DNA from 3 places in the Exiguobacterium sp. 9-2 genome. Region 1 is predicted to be linked to each of the others. Evidence: riboswitches for the same ligand, from Rfam matches in the RefSeq annotation. Region 1 holds a riboswitch; each other region holds the start of a gene.

Evidence for each region. A riboswitch is a leader RNA that binds a small molecule or an ion and turns the genes downstream of it on or off. The one in region 1 is predicted to bind thiamine pyrophosphate.
Region 2: it holds a riboswitch for thiamine pyrophosphate, as region 1 does, so the genes downstream of both, VJ374_RS06165 (thiamine phosphate synthase) here and thiD (bifunctional hydroxymethylpyrimidine kinase/phosphomethylpyrimidine kinase) in region 1, are expected to answer to the same signal.
Region 3: it holds a riboswitch for thiamine pyrophosphate, as region 1 does, so the genes downstream of both, tenA (thiaminase II) here and thiD (bifunctional hydroxymethylpyrimidine kinase/phosphomethylpyrimidine kinase) in region 1, are expected to answer to the same signal.

Annotation. Positions count from the first base shown of each region.
Region 1 covers NZ_CP142850.1:555,722-561,470, reverse strand. Annotated here, with positions in the region: gene thiE (thiamine phosphate synthase) at 1-24, opposite strand, end outside; gene thiM (hydroxyethylthiazole kinase) at 14-781, opposite strand; gene thiD (bifunctional hydroxymethylpyrimidine kinase/phosphomethylpyrimidine kinase) at 762-1,565, opposite strand; TPP riboswitch at 1,680-1,790, opposite strand; gene VJ374_RS02900 (murein hydrolase activator EnvC family protein) at 1,855-3,132, opposite strand; gene VJ374_RS02895 (murein hydrolase activator EnvC family protein) at 3,335-4,795, opposite strand; gene mce (methylmalonyl-CoA epimerase) at 5,060-5,470, shown strand; gene VJ374_RS02885 (type 1 glutamine amidotransferase domain-containing protein) at 5,518-5,749, opposite strand, start outside.
Region 2 covers NZ_CP142850.1:1,194,252-1,200,000, reverse strand. Annotated here, with positions in the region: gene VJ374_RS06180 (thiazole synthase) at 1-450, opposite strand, end outside; gene thiS (sulfur carrier protein ThiS) at 453-653, opposite strand; gene VJ374_RS06170 (FAD-dependent oxidoreductase) at 650-1,594, opposite strand; gene VJ374_RS06165 (thiamine phosphate synthase) at 1,591-2,184, opposite strand; TPP riboswitch at 2,267-2,369, opposite strand; gene nagZ (beta-N-acetylhexosaminidase) at 2,426-3,646, opposite strand; gene VJ374_RS06155 (OsmC family protein) at 3,643-4,068, opposite strand; gene VJ374_RS06150 (MFS transporter) at 4,259-5,443, shown strand; gene VJ374_RS06145 (DoxX family membrane protein) at 5,570-5,749, shown strand, end outside.
Region 3 covers NZ_CP142850.1:960,757-966,505, reverse strand. Annotated here, with positions in the region: gene VJ374_RS04965 (sporulation protein) at 1-484, shown strand, start outside; gene VJ374_RS04960 (glycoside hydrolase family 3 protein) at 686-2,602, shown strand; gene VJ374_RS04955 (hypothetical protein) at 2,633-2,929, opposite strand; gene tenA (thiaminase II) at 2,981-3,676, opposite strand; TPP riboswitch at 3,749-3,855, opposite strand; gene VJ374_RS04945 (DUF1002 domain-containing protein) at 4,049-4,930, shown strand; gene abc-f (ribosomal protection-like ABC-F family protein) at 5,208-5,749, shown strand, end outside.

The DNA of each region.
Region 1 (5,749 bases):
ATAAATGGAATAATCAATTGACATGTTCTACCACCTCCATCAAATCTTGCTCCGTCATCAGACTGATTGCATTGAGCAACTCTCGTTTGAAATTACCTAGACCTTTTTCTGATGCTGCCTGTTCTCCTGCTTTTCCCATGATAAATGTTCCGTGGACTGCTGCCTCAAACGCAGAATATCCTGCACCAAGAAAACTCGCAATCAAAGAAGCTGTCATACACCCCGTACCTGTGACGTCTCCGAGACGCGGCGTACCTACTTGTAGTTCCACTTCGCGCATGCCATCCGTGATGTAGTCGATTGGACCTGTGACGACAATGACGGACTTTTGTTTACGAGCGAATGCACGAATGATTTCTCGATCCATGATCTCATCACTAGCAGCATCGACTCCTTTTGTTCGTCCATTCTCCCCAAGCAATGTCTTGATTTCTGAAGCATTTCCTTTAACGACCGTACATCCGAGTCTACTCAATTCTTTTGAAAAGGACGTACGCAATGATGTAGCTCCCGCTCCAACTGGATCAAGGATGATCGGAACGTTCAAGCGTCTCGCTTCGCTTGCGGCGAGTCGTTGAGCTGCTTGCATGTCTGCATCAATTGTTCCAATGTTCAAGACAAGAGCTTGCGCAAGTCGAACCATCTCTTCCACTTCGCGAATATCCTCCGCCATGACTGGAGATGCGCCAACGGCGAGTGTGACATTGGCGCAATCATTGATCGTGACTGTGTTCGTCAAATGATGAATGAGTGGTTTGTGTTTAAGAATGGTCGTAAACATGTGTATCCCTCCAAAGTGAATGAAAATGATGTGTCGGTCCAATCCCTTGTCCGAGAGCAAATCCATGACGAATCGCCTCTGTAACATACTTCTTGGCCTGACGTACACTGTCCGGTAAAGCTTCTCCAAGTGCCATCCGTGCCGCAATCGCTGCAGATAAGGTACAGCCTGTTCCATGAGTATGTTGATTATCTAACCGATCTGATGTGAAACGGTATTCCTCTTGCCCGTCCCATAATAAATCCGTGGCAGCTCCCGGTAGATGTCCACCTTTTAGCAAGACGGCTCCAGTCTTCATAGCCAACTGATGCATCGCCAGTCGCATCTCCTCTAGATTAGTAACTGACTGCCCTGTTAAGCGCTCTGCTTCCGGTAAATTTGGTGTGACGAGTGTCGCAAGTGGCAGTAACTCCGCGATTAGTGCTTCCTCTGCCTCCGTCCGCAATAGGGCATGCCCGCCTTTTGCGACCATGACAGGGTCTAGTATGATCGGAACTGTCTGTTTGCGAAGATGTGTTGCAATGACGTGAATCGTTTGTGCATTCGAGACCATACCGATTTTGATAGCATCCACACGAATATCTGAAAAGATTGAAGCTAATTGGGCATCAACGATTTCCGATGATAACTCTTCTACTGCTTGAACGCCCAGTGTATTTTGAGCCGTTACCGCCGTCAAAACACTCATCCCATAAACGCCCAATGCCGAAAATGTCTTTAAATCTGCCTGAATTCCAGCTCCACCACCGGAGTCAGATCCCGCAATCGTCAATACATGTTTCATATTTTTCTCACCTTTCCATCGAGCAATGTAAGGGAGTTGTTACCGACAAAAAAGCGTCGACCGCTGTAAAAAAGCAGTCGACGCTATACGAAATCGTTATCCAACCATTTCGGTATCCGTTCGGCTCAACTTTCCTACGCTGGTATTATCCAGTTCAGGTAATAGGGTCGAAAACAGATTGGTTTTCCTCTCAGCCGGATTCCTCCAGCTCCCCTAGTTGCTCAAGTATTCATTTCGCCTTAACTGTAGCATAGCGGCAAGAAAAAAACGAGCCGAAGCTCGTTTTGAATTATAGGTATGCTAATGGATTAACTGCATTCAGAGGAGAAGAGGCACTGTACTGATAGCCTCCGACATGTAGTTCGAAATGCAAGTGTGGTCCTGTTGAATTCCCAGTACTACCAAGTGTTCCAACTTGCTGACCTTGAGAAACTGTTTGTCCTGCATGAACAGATAATGAACTCATATGAGCGTAGACTGTCGTATAGACTTTCCCGTCAAGGAAGTGAGAAATCATGACGTGATTTCCATAAGGCCCACCACCTGAAGCTGTAATGACCGTTCCAGCTGCTGCTGCGACGATTGGTGAGCCGACCGAACCACTGAAATCGACACCATTATGGAACGTATAGCCGTTCGCACCGCTTGCTGGTCCAAACCCTTGTGATACGCCACCAGAAGATGGACGAACGAATTTCCCACCGCTCGAAACAACGGGTGGGGCAACTGAAGTAGGTGATTCTGAACTCTTACCTGCTTGTTTTGCTGCTTGAGCATTCGCTTTAGCGGCTTTTTCAGCTGCTGCTTTCTCGGCTGCTGCTCTTTCAGCCGCTACTTTAGCTGCTGCCTTCGCTGCCGCAATCGCACGTTCTTGAGCTTCAAGTGTGGTTTGTAGTTCTTTCGCGTCTAGAAGTTCTGTCGTAAACTTCGTCTTACCTTTTCGTAATTTTTTAAGCGTAGCACTGCGTTCTTTCATTTGAACTTTCAACGCTTTTTTTTGTTCGATTAATGTTTTCTTCTCTTCAACCTGCTCCGCCTTTTTTTCAACGAGCGCTTGTTTTGCTTCCGCTAGCTTTTGTTGGGTTGCGATGTAATCCGAAATCATTTTATCATCTTGCTCCGCGATTTTTTTCCCTGCCATGACACGACTAAATAAATCACCTAAATCCTTCGATCCAAAAATGACTTCTTCCCATTTGATTGAGTTTCCATCGTTTTCTTGGAAGACACGTAGACGATCACCGAGTAGTTCTTCTTGTTTTTTCAACATCTCTTCGTAGCGAACGATGTCCGCTTTTAATTCATCGATTCGCAAATTCAATTTCTCGATTTGTTTATTTTTTTCGGAAATCTGAAAAATCTTTTCGTTGATCGCTGCATCGATTCGATTGATTTGACGTTGTTCTTTCGAAATTTTCGACTCTTGTTTTTTAATTGCTTTTTCTAATTTACGTTGTTCTGCGGCATTTTCAGCCTTTTTTTCTTTGATCGTTGCTGCCGCAATTGGTTGTGTTCCTGTTATAAGTAATGCTCCTAAAACAATGGTAGAAATTAGTTTTTTTAGCATATATCGTTTTCCTCACTTATGTTTTTCATATTTTATTATAGTATTCAAGTTTCTCTCATATCTGAAATAGATTATAGCACCCTAATCGTTTCAAAAAAATTTCATTTACATTTCAAATGAAAACGTTTTTTTGTAATATAATCATTTATTTTTTGAAAATCGCAAAAAAAGAACCGCTGCATAAGCAACGATTCTTTACTGTTTAAAACATCGTCATTGGGTTCACTGAGCTAGCTGGACCAGTTGCACTATAGCTGTATCCACCGACGTGGATTTCAAAGTGTAAGTGTGGACCAGTTGAATTCCCAGTACTTCCACGTAAACCGATTTGTTCACCTTGACTGACGCGTTGACCTGCGTGAGCATTGAGTGCGCTCATATGAGCATACAATGTTGTGTACGTTTTACCGTTTAATTGGTGAGCAATCATGATGTGGTTTCCGTAAGGACCACCACCTGATGCTGTAATGACTGTTCCTGTTGCAGCTGCAACGATTGGAGTTCCAACCGGACCACCAAAGTCGATCCCGTTATGGAACGTATAACCGTTTTCTCCACCTGCTGAGCCATAGCCTTGCGTGACAGCCCCAACCGTTGGATGGATGAACAGACCACCGGATGATGGTGACGGTTTAGGTGTCGCAGGTGCTGACGGTGTTGGCGCAGCTGGTGCTGGCGCAGCTGGTGCTGGCGCAGGTGTAGATGCTTTTGGAGTCGATTGTTTCGTCGAACCAGAAGGTTTCGCTGCTTGCGACGCTTTCTCTTGTGCTGCCTGCTGAGCCGCTGCTTCTTTAGCTGCTTGTTGCTCAGCTTCTTTTTGAGCCGCTGCTTGAGCTGCTTCAGCTTCTGCTCGCGCTTTTGCTTCACGTGCTGCTTGAGCTTGACGCTCTTTTTCGATACGTGCTTCACGTTCACGTGCTGCCTTTTCAGCTGCAATCGCTTTTTCTTGAGCAATCAGAATTTGCTGGACTTCTTTTGCATCCATCAATTGTGTTTCAAATTTCTCTTTTTTCTTACGTAATTCTTTTAAGCGTTTGTTTCGCTCTTTTAATTGCGATTCAAGTTCTGCTTGTTGGCGTTTCAATTCTTGCTTTTCAACAACCAATTGTGCTTTCTTGTCTTTCACTTCTTGTTGTGCATCCGCTAACTGCTTTTGCGTATTTTGATAATCCGTGATCATTTTATCATCTTGCTTTGAAATCGATTTTCCGGCCATGACACGGCTAACGAGGTCACCGACGTTTTTTGCCCCAAAAATGACTTCTTCCCATTTAATCGAGTTCCCGTCATTTTCTTGCATGACACGAAGACGATCCCCAAGTAGTTTTTCTTGGCGTTTTAATTTCGCTTTATACTTTTCGATTTCTTTTCCAAGTTGAACGATTTCTCGTTCCGTCGCCTTAATTTGACGATCTTTCGTTTCGACAGCAAAGATCTTTTCATTCAAGGCTTCGTCTAATCGATTGACTTCTTGTTGCGTCTTAGAAATTTTTTGACCCTCCTGATTAACGGAAGACTCTAAGTTTTTTTGTTTTTTAGCATTGTCTTGTTGCTGTTGTTCGTTTTTAGCTTTCTGTTCACTTAAATCGTCAGCTGCTGCAAAATGAGGTGCTGATGAAAGAACTAGTGCGGAAACGATGAGCGACGCGAACGTTTTTTTCATGTAGTATTCCCTCTTTTTCTCTAGTAGTATGTCGATGCATTATATGGAATAACAGTTACGTTAAAATTAAATTCTATAATAGTTTTTCTTATTTATAGGAACGTTTTTGATTATAGCATTCATTCCTCTTCCATAATATTTCAGTGATATTTCATTTTAAATAAATTGTTCCTCTTCTATGTAATAGAAAATGATGGAAAACAGCTTCCCATTGCAACTTTGATTCATTTTTGGGAAACTGAAGCGAATGGAGGGAAACATCAGATGAAACTAGATCATACCGGCATCGCCGTTCGCGATATGCAAGAAGCAATCTCATTTTATACAAAAGTACTTGGTGGAACATTAACAAAAGAGTACTCAAACCCCGCACCTGGTGTCGCTTCCAACATCGCCGTCATCGAGTTCGATGATGCGCATATCGAGCTGTTGACACCAACTAGCCAGGATAGTCCAATCGCTCGTTTTTTAAAACAACGTGGAAAAGGAGTCCATCACATTGCCTACCGTGTTGATGATTTAGATCAAGCAATCGCCGAAGCAAAACAACAAGGCTTAACATTTTTAGAAGATACGTATCGAACGACGCCGTTTGGACGACGACTGATTTATATGAACCCTCGTCATTCACATGGGGTTATCACGGAACTCTGTGATTATCCAGAGAACTCATAAAAAAATCAGCACTGCGACAACGCAGTGCTGATTTTTGTTTTATACGATTAGCCGAGTTTTGCAACGATTTCTCGATTGAATGCAGGAATGTCATCCGGTTGTCGACTTGAGATAAAATTATCATCAACGACGACTTCTTCGTCCGCGAAATCTACTCCAGCATTTTCTAGGTCGATGCGAATTGATTTATAACCTGTCATTTTTCTTCCTTTAACGATTTTGGCGTTAATCATCAACTGAGGTCCATGACAGATCGAGAAGATCGGTTTTTTTGACATA
Region 2 (5,749 bases), 640 kb from region 1:
CATGATGGCATGACAGCCGAGTTCCTCGAGTCGTCGTGCAAGGACGACGTCGTCCGATGTATACGGTAAGACGATGAATCCTTCTTTAAGTAACTCTTCAGAAGCCCGTAACGTCTCGATTGGGTCAGGTAGTAATGTCTTATCGCACCCAATCACTTCGACCTTGACCATGTCACACATACCGGATGCCCGCGCAAGTTTCGCTAGCCGAACCGCTTCTTCCGCTGTCTTCGCACCAGCCGTGTTCGGTAGTAAATCATACTTTGTTAAATCAAGCGACTCCAAGAAATTCGGTTGTTGTTTGTCGAAGAGATCGAGCCGCCGGACAGCGAACGTCAAGATTTGTGAAGCGGACGCATCGATGGCCTCCTGCTGTACCGTAGCATCCGTATATTTCCCCGTTCCGAGTAATAATCGTGATTCGAATGTCTTTTCTCCAATTTGTAGCATGTTTATCCTCCTCCTACGAAATGAACGATTTCGAATATGTCATTGTTCCGAACGACCGTTTGATCGTAAGCTCCGCGGTCGATGATCTGTCGGTTCTGTTCGACGATGACGAGTTTTTCCCCTAAGCCAAGTTGCGTGAGCATGTCCTCAATCGTCCCAATCTGTTCAATGGTGTGGTCGTTGCCGTTAATCGTAATGTTCATCGAACTTCCTCCTTTAGGATCAACCGTAATGTGTTTGCCAAGACTTCCGCTGTCGCCGGTGCGAGTAATATGCCATGCCGATGATGCCCCGTCGCTATAAAGATCCGACGGGATGAATCGGCGACTCCGATATATGGCAAGCCGAACTCTGTTTGTGGTCGTACGCCTGACCAGACTTCTTCGATGACAGCATCACGGATCGGTGGATAGAGACGCTCTGCTGCTTGAAGCAGTGACGTGACTCCTGCGACACTAACACCGATCGTCTCGTCGTGCGGTAGGTCTGTCGCACCGATCAATATCCGTCCGTCCGCTTTCGGTACGAGGTAGACGGCGTCATCAAACAGGATCGAGCGTAACGGCTGACCCGCGAGACGGACTGCGAGACACTCCCCTTTGACCCCATATGTCGCAATCGAAATGCCAGCTGTATCGAGCAAGGCTTGGGACCCGCGTCCGGCAGCAACCGTCACCGTTCGTCCCGTCCACGTTCCCGTGTTCGACTCAACCCTAATGAAATCATTACTCTCCTCGATTCGCGTGACGTCCACCTGTTCTTCGATTGGTACCCCACGATTTCGTAAGACATGCATCAATGCAGTCGTTAGTCGTCGCGGATCGATTTGACCGACCGATGGAAATAAGTATTCTTGCCCATTTTGTTTCAATAAAAATGGTTGTTCCCGGTAGCCACAATCGATCCCGGTCTCGCGCGTGAGGCGTCGCGCAAGTAACGGATACAGACAGCGACTTCGCGCGGCAAGCGTATGCAATTCTTCTCTCAGCTCGATGTCCGTCGCAAGCATCCCGGCAGCCGCCCGACTCGTCCCTTGTCCGCATGTTCCGCGATCAAGGACAAGAACGGATACGTTCTGACAAGCGAGACTGTAAGCAAGCGTCAAACCGATGACTCCACCACCGATGATGATGTGATCCGTCATACCCGTACCCCCTGATAACGCTGAATGGCAGCATGCGGGTCCGCTTGACCGAGAATACCGGATAAGACGGCGATTCCGCTTGCACCGGTCGCTGCGATCTCAGGAATGCGATCAGGAGTGATCCCGCCGATTGCGATGACTGGTTTCGTCGTGAAAGTGACAACTTGCTTCAAGGCATCGATCCCTCGCGGTGGCACGTTTGGTTTCGACGCTGTCGGATAAATATGACCGTACAGCAGTCGGTCGGCTCCTTCCGCTTCCGCTGCAAGTGCTTCTGCCAGAGAGTGGACGGATTTCCCGATGATGAGATTCGGAAAGTGTCGCCGAACATCGCAGACACGTAAGGAACGTCGCGTCAATTGCACACCGATGCCAGCGACATGGGCGACGTCGACCCGGTCGTGAACGGTTAATTGATCAGACGAATACCCTTTTGCAAGGAGCGCGTCAATCAGATCTAACAATTCTGTTGCCGACAAATTTGGTTCTCGAAGATGAAGCTGATCCGTATATGGTTGAAGCGATTGAAAGGTTTCCACTCCATCGCGTGGATTGATGGATCCCGTCGAAATCAGATGTAGACGCATCATGTTCTTCCTTTCCATACGAAAAAGGACCACTCCCGATGTTGAAGGGAGTGGTCCGAAAATGCGCTGAAGCGCTAAGGATATCTAAGGTTTCGAGCCACTTCCCTCCGCTAGTACGAACTAGATCAGGTTCAAAGGGTCCGGATACTTCCGTCTCAGTCTGCTGCGAGACTCCCCTAGTGTCTTTTCGTGTTTAATTGGCTTGCCCCATTAGTCTAGCATGAGTCGCTTTGCTTCGCTAGTCCTAGTTGAGCGCTTCCACTTGCTGAACAAGCTCCGATTTCGTCGGTCGCTGTTGCTTCTGGCTGTCGGCATAGATCTGCTTCAGCTTTAAGATCCGCATCACTTTAGCATCGAGCATCTCTGACGACAACGTTTTTTCTTTAACCGCTTGCATCACTTCGGTGTGGACCTTCGGATAGGCACCTGCTTCCGAAAACATCGCCATATCAGCTCCATTGACAAGTGCCTGACGTGCCGCTTCCGCAAGACCATATCGTTTCGTGATCGCCCCCATGACAAGGTCATCCGTGATGATGACACCCTTGAATCCGAGTTGTTGACGCAAGAGGTCAGTCAAGATCGGCTTCGAGAGCGAAGATGGATTTTGATCGTCATACGCGGGATAGAGAATATGGGCGACCATCACCATCTCGGCGCCCTCTTGAATCGCTTCTTGGAACGGTAACAGTTCCGTTCGCTTCAGTTCTTCCTTTGATGCTGTCACTCTCGGCAAACCGACATGGGAATCGACACTCGTATTGCCGTGACCGGGAAAATGTTTGACGACCGGAATCGTTCCCGTCTCTTGCATCCCATGCATCAGGGCCGTACCGAGAGTCGCGACGGTCTTCGGATCAGCACTTAACGCACGGTCGCCGATGATTGGATTGTTCGGATTGCTATTGACGTCAAGGACCGGTGCGAAGTCCATGTTGAACCCATAAAATCGTGACAGGTGACCGAGCGTACGTCCGACATCTTCCATTTTTGCAGCATCTGCACCTTGCGCCATCCGTTGACTCGTCGGGAGACGTAATCGTTGATCCGGTACCCGGCTGACCCGTCCGCCCTCTTCATCAACCCCGACGAAAACATACGGTTTTTGGTTCGTTTCTTGAATGGCACGCGTGAACGTCAAGAGTTGATCTTCTGACGTAATATTCCCACCAAGCAGTAAGACCCCACCGATCGCATGCGTCTGCAACAATTTCCGGTCAGCTGCTGAAAGTTCCGTTCCGGCAACTCCGATATAGAGCAATTGATCGATCTTTTCTGACGTCGACATCGCTTCAAGTTGCTGCTTTAATCGTGCTTGTTGCTGCTCTTCCTTTGTCGGCTCAGGCTTTGATTTCTTCGCCTCCGTCGGTTGCTTCTTTGCTGGTTGTGATGGTTTCGTTGGTTCCGTCGTCTCCTGCGCACACCCTGCAAGCAACAGGCAACCGATCAGTGCTACTTTCTTCACAAAGGATCCTCGCTCCGGACACCATTGATGGAATAATAGACGGAAATCTCAGCGTTCAAGGATTGCGAGACCGAACAATATTTATCTTTTGATAACGAGATGGCGCGACGGACCTTATCTTCCGGGAGATCACCTTCAAGCCGGTAATGAATCGAGATCGACGTAAAGCGCCGCGGATGATCCTCTGCCCGTTCCCCTTCGATATCCATTTCGAAATGAGTAATCGTCAAGCGCATCTTCTCTAAAATCGAGACGATGTCGATTCCAGTACAGCCGGCAACGGCATGTAGCAGCAGTTCAGTCGGTCGTGGTGCTTGATTTTCGCCACCGTTCTCCGGTGCTGCATCCATCGCAAGATGATGCCCTGATTCCGTCTGTCCACTAAACCCCATCTGTTTGTTCCATGTCACTGTCGCTTGCATCGTTTCCACTCCTTTGTCAGTAGTCTTCTTCTGTAGTATACGCAAAAAACAGCAAGCCTGGAAATTCACACGCTATTTCGAATAATGGTTCTTTTCCCGAATTCTCGCTTTGCGATACCCGACGAAATCGTTTCATGCTATCCTGTTACTCATAGTTTCGCGCGCAAGCGCCAGAATTGAGGAATCATCCATGTCACCTACTACTCGTTTAAGTCGACGCGATTGGCTGTTGATCGCCACGTTGTCGCTCCTGACGTTCGTTCTCGGAACAAGCGAATTCGTCATCGTCGGGATCCTCGCTGAAATCTCCTCAGCTCTTAATATCACGATCGCAACAGCCGGTACGCTCGTCTCGGCATTTGCCATCTCCTTTGCGATTGGTACACCGATTGTAATGTCGCTGACCGGTCACCTGGAACGGCGTCGCCTGATCCTACGTCTGTTACTCGCTTGGGTCTTACTGAACCTTGCCAGTAGTTTTGCTCCAAGTTACGAAGTATTGCTCGCAACCCGCATCCTGACTGCCATCCTGACCGGTGTCTTGATCTCGCTCGCAATGGTCGTCGCAAGCGATGGCGTACCTGTCGCGAAGCGCGGTGTCGCCGTTTCGTTCATTTTTGGTGGTTTTACACTCGCGAACGTCCTCGGTGTTCCGATCGGTACGTTCATCGGTCAACACGCTGGCTTCGCAGCCACGTTCTGGCTGACGACAGTCATGGGAATGATTGCGTTCCTCGCTGTGTGGAAGATCGTTCCCGTCCAGCAATCGACGGGCTCCGGTTCAATCAAGGAGCAGCTTGGATTGCTCGCTAATCCACGGATCCTGATTGCCTTCTTCATTCCGTCGTTCGGCTTCGGAGCAACTTACGTCGTCTACACGTACCTCGTGCCGATCCTGCAAACGGAACTCGGCATCGCGAAGACATGGATTAGTCCGATCCTGCTCGCTTACGGTGTCGTCTCGATCTTCAGTAACATCCTTGCCGGCAAGATTGCAAGTAAAAATCCGATGGGTCGCTTACGGTTCGTCTTCGTCGTGCAAGCAATCGTCCTTGCTGCATTATACTTCACGACAGTATCCCTTTCACTTGGTCTGTTTAACATCGCCTTGATGTCATTGATGTCGATTTTATTGACGACTTCGACACAAATCTACTTGATTGACCTCGCCGAAAAGTTCAATCCGGAAGCAAAAGGACTCGCCGCTTCCTTGATGCCGGTTGCAAGTAATGTCGGGATTGCCTTCGGTTCGGCACTCGGTGGCATCGTTTATGCGAACGGTCCGATGATGAACACGGCACTGGTCGGTGGGCTTGTTGCGCTTGTCGCTGCTTTATTAACTGCAATCAGTCATCGTCTCGATCAGCGGTCATGAACGGCTACCTTATCCTTTTTTGTAACAGGTCGATGACGGTTCGATGACGTTATGATGATAGTCCCTATCTTACTGATGATTTTTCAGTATGATGGGGACTATGTTGTAGTAGAGGAGTGTCTGAAAGTGAAAGCATTACACATCATCGGCATCAGTTTAGTGACGATCATCCGGCTCTGGCTCGGAATTCAGTGGTTCATCGCCGGGATCGGCAAGTACATCAATGGCTTTGATGCAAAACCGTTTCTTGAAGGGGCGCTAACGAAAGCGATAGGCGAAGACGCACTCGTCAGTTCGTGGTACGCG
Region 3 (5,749 bases), 410 kb from region 1:
TGTGCCACTAAATACGCCACTCTCCGTCAGCCAATCGAAATCATGGATCGAGACCGGACTTGACATCGCACAATCCGTTGATCCGTCGGACCGTGACGCTGTCATCGTCGAAGCAAACCGTTACCAAACGACGGTCTTAGATGCCATGGAGTCACTTGGCTTCCGGTTAAAGAAAGCCGATACAGAAAAATTACCTGGACGATTCCGTAAAGATTTACCGATTGCTCAGGAACTTGAATACTCAGCACGCAATACACACTACGCTCATAAACTGGATGAGATCGAAATCATCATGCTCCAAGACAGCTCAGGGATTGATTTAATCGTCCAAGTCGATCGTCGTGCGCATAGTCTCGGATCATTGTTCAGTGAAATGGCTGGAGCGGATGAGTCAATGATCAAACTACGCCTATCCAATAGTGAACTGCAGGATCAGTCATTTGTCGAACGCCAGCTGACAAACATCGTGGAGCGCTATAGCTGATCGATCGAATGACTAAAAAGTGATTCCTCTTCAAGGGGAGTCATTTTTTTGTTCAAATCGGAATGCACAAAAACATTATTAAAACTTATTTGCTAATGTAATCGTTTTCAAATAAAATATTGTTTTAAAACAAGCACCTTGCTATACTGTCCGTATTGAAAAGAATTCCAGTCGTGGTTTGACTAGAGGAGGATGTACATCATGAAAAGGATCGGGCAATTCACGTTAACAGCAGGACTCGCAGCAGTACTCGTTTCAAGTAGTTTGCCTGTCATGGCAGAGGCAGGATCTTCAGCAGATCGGATCAGTCAAAAAATCGACACGATGACGCTCGAACAAAAAATTGGACAGATGATCATGCCGGACTTCCGGCAGTGGAATGGCAGTAACCATACGTCGCTTGCTCCGGAAGTCGCGAACATCATCGACCGCTATGATTTAGGTGGCGTCATTTTGTTTGCTGAGAACGTCAGTGAAACCGAACAGACGACAAAACTCGTTCATGATCTGCAAGAAGTGGTCAAACAAGATGACAGCAACGATATTCCGCTCTTTGTCACGATCGACCAAGAAGGTGGCATCGTCACTCGGCTCGGAACAGGAACGAACTTACCCGGCAATATGGCGTTAGGTGCGACCCGTAGTAGCGCGTATGCCAATGATGCCGGTCATATCATCGGTTCTGAACTGCATGCGCTTGGCATCAATGTCAACTTCGGTCCGGTTCTTGACGTCAACAGTAACCCTGGAAATCCCGTCATCGGTGTTCGCTCGTTCTCAAGTGACCCGGAGCTCGTCGGAACGCTCGGTTCCGCTTTGATGAAGGGTATTCAAACTGAAGGCGTCGCAGCGACCGCGAAACACTTCCCGGGTCACGGCGATACCGCGACCGATTCCCATTATGGCTTGCCGGTTGTCGACCGGTCCCTGGAGGAGCTGGAACAAGTCGAGCTCGTCCCGTTCAAGCGTGCCATCGCCGAAGACATCGATATGATCATGACAGGACACATCGGAATGCCGCAAATCGAGTCTGAAGTTGTCACGTCAAAAAACGGCACTTTCCCTTTACCTGCGACATTGTCGGATGACGTCATCACGGGCGTACTGCGCGAAAAACTCGGCTACGATGGTATCGTCATCACGGATGCTTTGAATATGCAGGCGATCGCCGACAATTTTACGGAATCAGAAGCCGCTCTGAAAACATTTGACGCCGGTGTCGACATCGCGCTCATGCCGACGATTCTTCGTTCCGAGCAGGATGTCACAAAACTCGACCAGATTTTTAAGGACGTGATTGCGGCAGTCAAAGACGGACGTCTGTCAGAGAAACGGATTGATCAATCGGTCGAGCGGATCCTGACGCTGAAGGCAGAACGCGGAATATGGAATGGCACGACGGATACGACATCCTTAGTAGATAAACTCGCGCAAGCGAACCAAATCGTCGGTAGTCCCGAACATAAAGCAAAAGAACGCGCGATGACGGAAGCCGCGGTCACACTCGTGAAAAATGATCAACGGACGTTACCCTTCAAGCCGAAAAAGAATGCAAACGTTCTTGTGATCGCCCCTGCGACGGATCAAACGGACAGCATGAAAAAGACGATTGCTTCCCTGCCTAAGAACCGGAACTGGCACGTAACGACAGCGAATTACTCGGCTACTACGCTACCGCTCGACCAAAACCCGACACTACGGGCACAACTCGATGCAGCAGATTACATCATCGTCGGTTCAAACGTCAATACGAGTGCCAAACTACTGCCTACTGCACCAGAGCAAGCGATTCCGGCTTCAATCTTCCGGTATGCGAAACAAACAGATATACCATCCGTCTTGCTTAGCCTCCGCAATCCATACGATGTCGCCGTTCAACCGGACGCACCGGCACACGTCCTCGTCTATGGTTTTAAAGGGGATCCGAACGGACCGGACTCCGAAGCAGGCAATCTGAAATCAGCGGGACCAAATCTTCCTGCCGGTATTCGAGCCATCTTCGGAACGTTCAAACCGCAAGGCACCTTACCAGTTGATGTGCCGGTCTTTCAGAACGGTATCTTTACCGATCAACTGCATCTCGAATTCGGTGATGGCTTTAAAAACTGGAAAAAATGAGAACATGATTCACAAAAGACCGAGACCCCTTTAAAGGATGTCTCGGTCTTTTAATGATTGATACGGATATTCCGCTTCTTCTTTCGCACGATGGTAGACGCGGTATAACCAATAGGTCAGTAATGCATAGACGACAATGACAAGAACAGCAGAAATGTAGCTCCCCATGCTATATGCTACCTTGAAGTTTCGAGTCGTAGCGGATATACCGGACAACACGATTAACGTTGGAATGATATATCCAATAAATCTTACTTTGACTTTACCCAGCATTCGTTGCACGGCATACGCGGCGCTGATCGCAAGTACGATCACGATGATTTCCATTTCTACCCCTACTTCCGCTAAATGTTATACCTAATTCTACCATTTAACTCTTTAGGAAGATACTGTCCGTGCTGGAATCGTCTCGTACACCGACGTAAACGTTTCTTCCGTCCATCCCATATGCCAAAACAGCAACTCATAATAACAGCTCGTCACGAAATGCCGTTTCATCCGCTCTCGTTCAGTCGAGCTTGCTTGTTCCGCCAACGCATCAAGCCGTGCAATCTGTTCAAAGACGACCTTTTCGAACCATTCCGAACTATATGTGTCGATCCATTGCTGATAGATTTTTTCATCCGGTGTACACGTCAATAATTGTTGTCCAACTTCATAATACAACCAGTAACATGGCAAGATGGCAGCAATCGTCTCACCAAGCGTCCCTTCACTCGCATGATGCATGTGTGAGACGTAAGCATATGCCGTTGGTGCCGGTTCAAATGCTTCAAGGTCTGCTTCCGTGATACCGAGCGGCTCGAAAAATGATTGATGCAAGCTCAGTTCTGCCCCATATGTCGAAGTCGCGTGCTCGGCAAGTGTCGCGATCGTCGCAAAGTCATCTGCTTTTGACGCTGCCTTCGCTTGAATCTTCGCAAAGTGTTTTAAGTAATACGCATCCTGCATGACATAATGTCGAAATTTCGAGAGCGGTAACGTTCCCTCGCCGATTCCTTGAACGAATGGGTGCGTAAAACTACTGTCCCAATACGCTTGTGTTGCTTGTTTGATTTCTTGTGTGAATGTCATGATCTCATCCTCCTTGTTTTTATGAAACGAAAAAACACCACCCCGAAACACACGGGCATGGCGCAAGAAGAACAAGACTTGACGCCACTTCCCTCCGTAAGTACGAACTTAATCAGGTTCAAAGGGTCCGAACGTCTTCGTTCGTCTCAGTCGGCCTACCGACTCCCCTAGTGGTCATTATTCGATTCAAATCCACTATAGCATGCTGAAAATGGAAGTCAAGTTGTCCTCTTTTCGCTATACTATGGAGTGTCAGAAGGCGGATATCGTCTCCATCTACAGACCGATTCCGAACTTCTTTCGTTCTCGTACACTAATTTTAGTACCTGATACTATAATTCATTCTGTTACTTACAATTGGAGGATTTCATTATGCATACACCAACAAAAATCATGGCGTCAGCCGTTATCGCTTCTGCTTTATTACTTCCGACAGCCGCATCCGCCGAGCAGGTCGTCGATAAGACAATCGTCACTCTCGGTGAGTCACTCGGCGCAAAAGATAAGGCTTGGGTGCTTTCACGTCTCAATGCACCGGAAGGTATCACACCGATCATCGCAACCTCTGCAGACGAAGAAAAATACCTCGGGAAAAACATCCCCCAGTCACAAAAGGGCGGCAACATGTATTCATCCGCTAAGATCGAATTGACGGAAAAAGGGGACGGACTTTCCGTTGCGACGGAAAACATCACGTGGGTGACGAAGGATATGTATTTGAACGCTCTCGTCACGGCAGGTGTCAAAGATGCCGACATCACGATCACTTCTCCTTATAAAGTGACTGGAACATCGGCACTGACAGGAATCATGAAAGCCTATGATCAAACTTCGGCTGAGACCGGAATCAAGCTGAGTGACGAACGGAAAGATTTAGCACAGCAAGAATTATCGGTCACATCAGACGTCGGGAAGACAGTCGGGACAGATAGAGTCGCTGATTTGATGAATGAGATCAAGGCCGAAATCGCGAATCAAAAACCGGAAACAAAAGTCGAGATCGAAAACCTGATCGTCCAAGTCATTCAAAACAACAACATCCAACTGTCTGATGCACAGATGGATCGGTTGACGAATCTATTCAATCAAATGGAGCAAGCGAACATCAACTGGGGGCAAATCGAGAGTGGACTGAAAAATGCTGGTCAAGACATCCATGCGTTTGCAACGTCCGAGGAGACAAAAGGATTCTTCGCTAAATTATTTGATGGTCTGAGTGACTTCTTCAGCTCGATTGCTGGTGTGTTCAAATAATTCAGACTTCCGCAATTAACAAGATAATGGTAAACTGGTTGTATCTGAAACGAAAGGTGGTGTGAAATGATGGACTTTGCTGCGTGCAAACATTGGTTAATGGAACAATTGTATCTGTTGCGCGCGATTTTTCATGGAATGGCGTTCTAAGGCACCCGTCTGCCCTTTTTTAGAACTTCATGATTGAAAAATACAGCAAAGCGCATCTTTCACACACTAGGGAGAGTGCTATTTGCGCTCTCCCTTTTTTTAATGCGCGCGAAAGGATCAACTTATTATGATGATTTGCGACATTCAACATCTGACAAAACAATTCGGAGGCGAAACGATTTTAACGGACGTTTCCCTCTTCTTAAACGAACACGATCGTGTCGGTCTGATTGGACGAAACGGGAGTGGTAAAACGACATTACTCCGCTTACTTGCTCGCCTTGACCAACCGGACGGTGGAGTCATCTATCAAAAGAACGGTTTGACGATTGGCTACTTGGAACAACTTCCCACTTATGCCGAGACAATGACCGGACTCGACGTCCTTTGGACGGCGTTTGAAGAGATCCTCGCAATCCGTTCTCGGATGCAACAGTTGGAGCTTTTGATGGCGACAGCGCCAGATGATCTGGATGCACTACTCGTTCGATATGCGGAAGCGACAAATGCATTCGAACAAAAAGATGGCTATCTACTCGACTCGAAGATCGAGCGCATGGTGAACGGATTACATTTACGTCCGTTACTCACTCGCCCTTTCCATCAGTTGAGCGGCGGTGAGCAAACGAAGATTTGCCTCGGTCGCATGTTGCTGATGGAACCACACCT